DNA from 2 places in the Cetobacterium somerae genome. Region 2 is predicted to be linked to the other one. Evidence: riboswitches for the same ligand, from Rfam matches in the RefSeq annotation. Region 2 holds a riboswitch; the other holds the start of a gene.
What was found. A riboswitch is a leader RNA that binds a small molecule or an ion and turns the genes downstream of it on or off. The one in region 2 is predicted to bind cyclic di-GMP.
Positions count from the first base shown of each region.

Region 1: it holds a riboswitch for cyclic di-GMP, as region 2 does, so the genes downstream of both, MKD34_RS02655 (HD domain-containing phosphohydrolase) here and MKD34_RS04625 (transporter substrate-binding domain-containing diguanylate cyclase) in region 2, are expected to answer to the same signal.

Region 1 is NZ_CP092519.1:602,786-607,427, forward strand. Features, by position in the region: gene purD (phosphoribosylamine--glycine ligase) at 1-1,010, shown strand, start outside; gene guaB (IMP dehydrogenase) at 1,091-2,548, shown strand; cyclic di-GMP riboswitch class I at 2,601-2,676, shown strand; gene MKD34_RS02655 (HD domain-containing phosphohydrolase) at 2,731-4,642, shown strand, end outside.
Region 2 is NZ_CP092519.1:1,010,194-1,014,835, forward strand. Features, by position in the region: gene MKD34_RS04590 (hypothetical protein) at 1-176, opposite strand, end outside; gene MKD34_RS04595 (lipocalin family protein) at 210-740, opposite strand; tRNA gene MKD34_RS04600 (tRNA-Asp) at 838-914, opposite strand; tRNA gene MKD34_RS04605 (tRNA-Leu) at 930-1,017, opposite strand; gene MKD34_RS04610 (hypothetical protein) at 1,221-1,433, shown strand; gene MKD34_RS04615 (hypothetical protein) at 1,459-2,004, opposite strand; gene MKD34_RS04620 (3'-5' exonuclease) at 2,028-2,603, opposite strand; cyclic di-GMP riboswitch class I at 2,765-2,840, shown strand; gene MKD34_RS04625 (transporter substrate-binding domain-containing diguanylate cyclase) at 2,972-4,642, shown strand, end outside.

The sequences.
Region 1 (4,642 bases), 410 kb from region 2:
AATTTGAAAGAAGAGGAATGAAAATTTTTGGTCCGACAAAAGAAGCTGCAAAAATTGAATCAAGCAAAGAGTTTGCTAAAAAACTTATGAAAAAATATGGTGTGCCTACAGGAGAGTATGAAACATTTGCTGACTTAGAATTAGCAGTAAAGTATGTAGAAAAAAAAGGTGCTCCAATAGTTATAAAAGAGGATGGATTAAAAGCAGGAAAAGGTGTAACTGTTGCGTTTTCAATACCAGAAGCAATTGAAGCTTTAGAAATAGCTTTTAGTATCCCTGATAATAAGGTTGTAATAGAAGAGTATTTAGATGGATTTGAATTTTCTATAATTGCTTTAACAAATGGCGAGACAGTAATTCCATTAGAAATAGCTCAAGATCATAAAAGAGCTTATGACAATGATGAAGGGCCAAATACTGGTGGAATGGGAGTTTACTCACCAGTAGATAAGATTGATTCGAATATAATAGATCAAACTTTAGAAAAAATATTAAAACCAATGGCTAGAGGAATGGCAAAAGATGGAATTTCATTTAAAGGATTTCTTTTTGGTGGAATAATGTTAACAAAAGATGGTGTAAAGACGATAGAGTTTAACGCTAGATTTGGAGATCCCGAAGCTGAGGGGATTCTTCCAAGATTAAAGTCGGATTTTGTTAAAGCAATATTGGATTTAATGGAAAATAAAGATGTGAACTTAGAGTGGGATAATAGATATACGGTGGCAGTGGTGATGGCTTCAGAAAATTATCCGAAATCATCAACAATAGGAAGTGAAATAGAAATACCAAAGGATTTAGAATCTGTAGTATTTCATATGGGAACTAGAAAAGTTCATGGCAAAATTGAAACAAATGGTGGAAGAGTATTATCTGTGGTAGCTTATGGAAATACTTTGGAAGAAGCAAAAAAGAATGCTTACTTAGATGTAAAAAAAATAAATTGTAAAAAATTATTTTTTAGAAATGACATAGGCTCAAAAATGTGCTATAATAACGAAAATAAATAAAAAAAGACCTGCACAGTACTAAAAAAAAGTGCAGGTCTTTATTTAAAAATTGGAAAATTATAATTGGAGGCAGTAGGAAAATGATGAATGGAAAAATAATAAAAGAAGCAATAACTTTTGATGACGTGCTATTAGTTCCAGCGAGATCAGAGGTATTACCGCATGAAGTGAGTTTAAAAACAAGACTTACAAAGGATATCGAATTGAATATTCCAGTTTTAAGTGCAGCGATGGATACAGTAACAGAAGGGGATTTAGCAATAGCTTTAGCAAGACAAGGTGGAATTGGATTTATACATAAAAATATGAGTATAGAAGATCAGGCTGCTGAAGTAGACAGAGTAAAAAGAAATGAAAGTGGAATGATAAAAAATCCAGTAACATTAACTAAAGATTCTACAGTATGGCATGCTGAAGAAATAATGAGAAGATATAAAATATCAGGATTACCAGTAATTGAAGAAGATGGATCATTGATTGGTATTATAACAAATAGAGATTTGAAGTATAGAAAAGACATGGATCAATTAGTAAGTGATATAATGACAAAAGAAAATTTAGTAACAGCACCTGTTGGAACAACATTGGAAGAAGCAAAAGATATTTTATTAGAAAATAGAATAGAGAAGTTGCCAATAGTTGATGAAAATGGAAAATTAAAAGGGCTAATAACAATAAAAGATATTGATAATTTAGTAGAGTACCCATTTGCTTGTAAAGATTCTCAAGGAAGATTAAGAGTTGGTGGAGCAGTTGGTGTTGGAGCAGATACTTTAGAAAGAGTAAAAGCTTTAGTAGAAGCTGGTGTAGATATAATAACTGTAGATTCAGCACATGGACATTCAAAAGGTGTTATGGAAAAAATAAAAGAGATTAGAGAAAACTTTCCTAAGTTAAATATAATTGGTGGAAATATAGTTACTGCAGAAGCTGCTTTAGATTTAATAGAAGCTGGAGTAAATGCTGTTAAAGTAGGAGTAGGACCAGGATCTATCTGTACAACGAGAGTTGTAGCTGGAGTAGGTGTTCCTCAATTATCAGCAGTTAATGATGTATATGAAGTTTGTAAAACAAGAGGAATTGGTGTTATAGCAGATGGTGGAATAAAATTATCTGGAGACATGGTAAAAGCTTTAGCTGCAGGAGCAGATTGTGTAATGTTAGGAGGATTATTAGCAGGAACAACTGAAGCCCCTGGAGAAGAGATGATATATGAGGGAAGAAGGTATAAAGTGTATGTAGGAATGGGTTCAATGGCAGCAATGAAAAGAGGATCGAAAGATAGATATTTCCAAAATGATGCTAAAAAATTAGTTCCTGAAGGAATAGAGGGAAGAGTTTCGTATAAGGGAAGCTTGAAAGATGTTGTTTTCCAACTTTGTGGAGGAGTGAGAGCTGGAATGGGATATTGTGGAACATCAACAATTGAAGATTTAAAAGTTCATGGAAAATTTGTAAAAATTACAGGAGCAGGATTAAAAGAGAGTCATCCACACGATATTATTATAACTAAAGAGGCTCCAAACTATTCTAAATAGATATAAAAAGTTGACTTTAATGTTTTGATTGATTATAATTAAAGAGAAATCTTTATTTATAAGGCAAAGTAGGGGAAACCCTATGACGCAAAGCTATAGGGTCTTTAAAATGGCAGCCAGCTGCAATAGTCTTTGTGATTATTGCAGTTTTTTTTTGCAAAAAAATATTTATGGAGGAAAAAATGAAAAAAATAATATTATTATATTTGATGTTAGTAAGTTGTAATATTTTTTCAAAAGATAACATTAATATAACAATACCATCGAATACAACAGATATGTATTTGTATAAAGATTTAGAGAAAGGGGAATATCAAGGAGTTTATATAGATATTTTTGCAGATGTATTAAAAAATAAAAATATAAGTATAAATTTAGATGGTGAAGATAGTGATGTTGTACTAAGAACGATTGAAACTCTTGATGGAAAAAGAGTATATGATTACTTTGATACTCCAATGATATATAGAGTAGGAGTTGTTGTTAATAAAAACTCTACACTTTCTAACTTAGGAAATATAAAAAATTTAAAAGTAGCATATATTCCAAATCAACATGGATTAAAAGAGTTTAAAGAAAGATATAATAACTTAAAGTTAGAAAAAATCGAAGTGAAAAACTTAGATGAAGGATTAGAAAAACTCTCAGAGGGAGAAGTTGATGCTTTTATAGCACAAGATTGGTATGATAAAAATTCAGGAGAAACAAATTATAAACTGTTAGAGAATATTAGGTACAATGAACAAATAGCAATTAGGAAAAATTTGAAAAATCTTCATAAAGAGATAGAGGAAACTATGGACAATGTAGAAGGAGATAGTTTTCAAAAATTATTATCAAAAAACAGAATAGAATTTTATAAGTATTTACTAAAAGATACACCAAGTTACGAAAAAGTAAAGGAAAGCTATAAAACTATAAAAGTAAAATTAGGAAAAGATAAATTTATGTTACCTTTTTACTATGAGCAAAAGGGTATTTATCAAGGATTAACAGTTAATATAACTAAAGAGTTAGAGCAAATAATAGGGGTGCCATTTGTTTTTATAAAAAATGGAGAATATGATATGGAAGGAATAGCCATTGAAAATAGTGAAGGTAAAAGTAAAATTAATTATACAAAGCCATACTATGAAATGAAATTATCAGTGGCAAATAGAAAAGCTGATGGGTTTATACAAAATATTTCAGATTTAGATAAAGCTAAAATATTAGTATTAAAAGGAGATTATAGCTATACTTATTTAAAAAATATACTAAAAAATAGTCAGATAATAGAAGTTGAAAGTTATGAAGAGGGATTAGAAAAGTTATTAAATCAAGATGGTGAATATTTGGTAGGTTATTTTAATATATTGACAGGAGTAATAAGTAATAATTTTTTAGATGATAAAATTAAAGTAGCTGGAATATTAAATGATTCTTTTGGAGTAGGTTTTGGAATTTCGAAAGAACAAAAAGAGTTATCAAATTTAATAGAAACAATATTAGAAAGTTTTACTGTTGATAAAACAGTTATAGATAATAATTTGTTAAAAAATTCTATAGTTGCTCAAAATTATAAATTGATTTTAAAAATATCAATACCAGTAGTAATATTTATATTTATTTTAATAATATTAATAGTTAAATCTGAAAAAAATAGAAAAAAAGCGGAAGAATTAAGTTTTTCATTAATTGAAGTTTTAGAGATGGCAAATCAACTAAATGATGAAGATACAGGAGATCATGTGAAAAGACTAGGAATGTATTCAACCCTTTTATCTGAAAAGGCAAATGTTCCTACAGAATCAAGAGAGAATATTAAAAGATTTTCTTCTTTGCACGATATAGGAAAAGTTGCAATTCCATCAGAAATTTTGAAAAAACCATCTAAATTAACTGAAGATGAATTTAATAAAGTGAAAGAACATGTAAATATAGGCTATGATTTAGTAAAAAAATTAAAACTAGGAAAAGTAGCTGAAAATATAGTTAGATATCACCATGAAAAGTGGGATGGAAGTGGTTATCCTTTAGGATTAAAAGGAGAGAATATTCCGCTAGAAGCAAGAATTGTAGCTGTTGTTGATGTGTATGATGCATTGAGACAAA
Region 2 (4,642 bases):
TTCTTTCCAAGTTTTTTCTCTTGAACTAATTTATTTAAAGCAACCTCTCCCATAGAATCCATTTTACTGCTTCCATATGCTCCTACCATTTTAGGTGAACTGTTTGTTTCCACTTTTTTACTGTTAGAACATCCTACAAGACCTAATATTGCAACTATTAAAACTATTTTCTTCATACTCAACCTCTTTCATATTTATTTTTAATTTTACTATTGCCCATCTATTAAATTCTCTGTTTTAAAACCTAATGTTTTAGCTTTCTGAATCATCTCATTATAAATATCTAAAGGAATACTTTTCTCCCTCGATAAAAACCATAAATATTTATACGATGAACTTGTTACTATAGCATACTTATAATCCTCACTTATCCATGCCACATTATACTGGGCTCCTATTAAAGGAAAAGCATTTGGATATACTTTTAAAAAATTTGGTACCTCTGTTTGTTTAGCTGTTGCATAAAATACACTCTCTTTATTTTTAGAATCTATACCTCTATTAATAACAGATATTTTTCCATTTTTTTCTAACGCATAATTTGCTGTAACTTCTTTTAGACCTTTTTCAAACCCATGGTTGAATCGTTTTATCTCATACCATTTTCCCAAATACTTTTCTACAGAAAAATCAAAATTTTTCTCTACTTTAGGTGAACTAGAACAACTTAATAATAAAATAGAACTTAATAAAATTAAAGTTATTTTTAAATAATAAAATAGTTTTCTTTTTAAAATCATCTAAAACACCTCCATATTTTAAATATACTCAATTATTTTATATTTCCTAATAAAAAATAAAAAAAAGATGTATCTCTACATCTTTTAAGCTCTTTAATGGCGGGAGTGACGAGGGTCGAACTCGCGACCTCATGCGTGACAGGCATGCGCTCTAACCAACTGAGCTACACCCCCATTAAAAAATATATATGGTGCCTGGGGCCGGAATCGAACCGGCACGCTATCAGATAGCTCAGGATTTTAAGTCCTGTGCGTCTACCTATTCCGCCACCCAGGCATTTCAGTTAAGAAGCTTTTTCTGTCTTCTGTATTCGTTATTAATTTTAGCAATTTTTGCAAAAAAAATCAACTATTTTTTTAAAAAAATTTTCGTTATTTTTTTAGACTAACTTCCGAACAATTAGTTTAATTTCTTTTCTTTTAAAACTAATAATGGTATAATATAATTAATTTGATTATGCTACTTTAAGGATGGTTTTTATGAAAAATAATGCATTTTTTAAAAATAAAAGAAAAAGAGCCCTTTTCTTTGCAAACATAATATTAATTCTATTTATATCTTTTCATTTAATTCAAATGGAATCTACTGATGAGGAATTAATAACTTTTGTTCTCTTTTTAATTGGAGATATAGCTTTATTAATTTATCAAATCGTTGAAATTATAAGAAGCAACAAAAAAGACACTGAGTAATCTCTAGTGTCTTTTTTATTACAAATTATTCTAAAGGTATTCCCACGTTTGGTACAAATTCATCTGCTAAAATTTTAACTCCTTCTATTTTAGCATCTTTTTCTAACATAGGTTGAGTAGATGGATTAGATGGGTACTTCTTTCCATTAAACTTCAATACTGCTCGTCCTGGAGTTGCCCCTCCTCCTGAAACTTCCATTATAATATCATTCCATCCATTTGTTTTATTGTTACTTATTATTATTGGTGTACGAACTAATGATAGTTCAGATATAACTTGGTATCCTTCACTGATCTCTTTTAAAATAAGTCCTGAATCTCCTCCAGATCCTCCTAACATAGGTCCATATGCATAAACTATAACTTCTGGTTTTTTATCTCCATTTAAATCTACTTTATTATACATATAGTGAACTATATCCTCTCCTCTTTTAAGAGAATAGGTTTTGATTAAAGTTTCCTCTACCTCCCTATCCCTTTGAGTTTCAGACTTCATCGATTTCATTTCTGCACCAAAAGACACTGCACTAGCTAAGACTACTGACATCATAATTAAATATACCTTTTTCATCTTTCCTCCTACTACATTTTTTATTATTTGGCTTTTTCAAGAACTTTAGCTATATTTTTATAAACTTCCCTTGTTGCTCTAATATCTTCTAAAGCATCATGTGCATTTTCTAAAGATACATTAAAATGTTTACACCAAGTTTCCAATCTATTATTTTCTAAAATTGGTAAAACTCCCATTACTTGAAGAGATTTTACTAGATTTAAAGTACATACATTTAATTTGAAATCAATAAAACTTCCCATAAATCTATTGTTTAATCTATTGTAAAAGTTATATAACATTCTAAAATCAAATGGAAAATTATGACAAATCATTATTAATTTATCATTTTTATTATATCTATCTACATATTTCGAAAAAATTTCCTCCAACTCTTTTAATGCCTCTTCTGGTTCTTGTTCTTGATTAAGTTCTTCTATTGTAAACCCTATAGTTTTCAAAGCACTTTCAGAAATATCTGCTCCTTTATGAGGTTTACATCTAATATTAAACCACTCTACAACTTCGTTATCTATCTCTATTGCTCCAGCTATTTGAACTATTGCAGAGTTATCTGTTAAACCTGTTGTTTCTGTATCTAAATATAATAATTTCATATCCATCCTCCTTTTTATCTATATTTTTATAATACTCTATCATTTTTAAAATTACAATGCAAAATATTTATAAGTCCATATTGAAATAACTTGCATCATTTTTTGCAGTAAATTTCAAATTGATTAAAACATTGTTATGATATATTATATGAATAACAGTTCAAATAAATAGGCAAAATAAAGGAAACTTTATGACGCAAAACTATAGGGCCTTTTAGATGGCAGCCAGTTGCAACAATTTTCAATAAAATTGTTGCTTTTTTATTTTAGTATTAGTTTACTTAAAAATACACAATTTTAGTCACTACTAAATAAGAATAACTTAACAAACTAAATATTGTATTGGTCTAAAATAACGGAGGACAACATTGAAATTTTTTAAAAACAAATCTATAAAATTACTACTCTTTTTATTAATAGCAACAACTATTTTTTCAAATGATAATACTTTTTATTTAGGAATTCAAAGTTATCCAGAAACTGAAATGGAAATAGATGGTGTTTCTATAAATAACATTATTCGTGATATATTTAAAAATGAACTAAAACTAAATGTAAAAGAAGTTCATGGTACATGGAGAGATAGTTATAATCAACTAGAAGATGGTACAATTGGAGCTTTAGGTTTAGTTACTAAAAATAATATTAGAAAGGATAACATATTACTTTCTAAACCAATTTTTAGCGAGAACCTGTACATTGCTTCAGATAAAAAATTATTAAAGTCACCTTATGATTTAATGAATCAAACCATATATGCATATAAAGATGATGAAATGCCTATAAAATACTTAAAAGAGTATTTAGAACAAAATAATATAACTGCAAATATAGTTGAAGTAGAAAATATTGATGATTATAAAAATGATTTTTATTTAGATTCTGAGTTCATAGCTGTTAAATCTCAAAATAGATTGCTAGTTTCATTTCTAGCTCCAGTTTGTATCGGTGTAAATAAAAAATATGATTATCTATTACCTTATATAAATAACGCTTTAAATAAAAAATACAGTAAAAAAATATCAACTTACTTTAAAAATCTTCCATTGTATCATCAAAGAGAAAGATTTCAAAATAGTTTAACAAAAGAGGAAAAAGAGTTTTTAGCACAAAAGAAATTTATAACTACTTCTCTTGAGGATGATATTTCTTTAAGTATTTATATAAAAAATCAAGATAAATTTATTGGGATACTTCCTCAATATATAAATAAATTAGCCAGCATTATTAATATTCCAATAAAATATATTTATAATGGAAAAGAGTGGCTATATATACAAGAAAAATTCAAACAAGAAAATATCGATTTTTTAACACTTTCAACAACAGCTAGAAGAAAATCAAGTTATATTTTTTCTGAAGCAATTGATTTTATCCCCATGCATCTACTTAATCACGTGGATAGTGGTGATTATAATGTTGGAGTTTTAAAAGATGGAAAATCACAAGATATAGGTAAAGAGTTTTTTCCAAAAGAGGATATAAGAATTTATAATTCAACAACAGAGTTATTTAATGCTTTTAAAAAAGATGAGATTGGTTATATAATAAGTCCATATAATATCTATGATAGAGATTGTCATAAGCAACATAAAGATATAAAGATAAAAGATATTCCTGTAAATTTTGCTTTCTCAAAAAATCAGGAAATGTTAAGAAATATTTTTAATAAGGCAATTGCCGTTGTTGGAGATTTTGATAGAAACGAAATTAGAAACTTTGTAGAAACAGATCAAAAAGAATATGTTATGGGTCTTATTGAAGAAGCAGAACATAAGAAAAAAATATGGTATATATTTACACTAGTCTTCGGATTATTAATTTGTAAAATTGTTTTTCAAAGAAAATTAACAAAAGCTTTAACACATGATCAATTAACAAAATTACCTAATAGATATCTTTTTAATGAGTTTTGTAAGAAGAATGATAATACTAAAGGCGCTGTTATTGTTATTGACTTAGATAATTTTAAAAAAACTAACGACAATTATGGCCATAGTAAAGGAGATCTCGTTCTTTCTGAAGTAGGAAAACTTTTA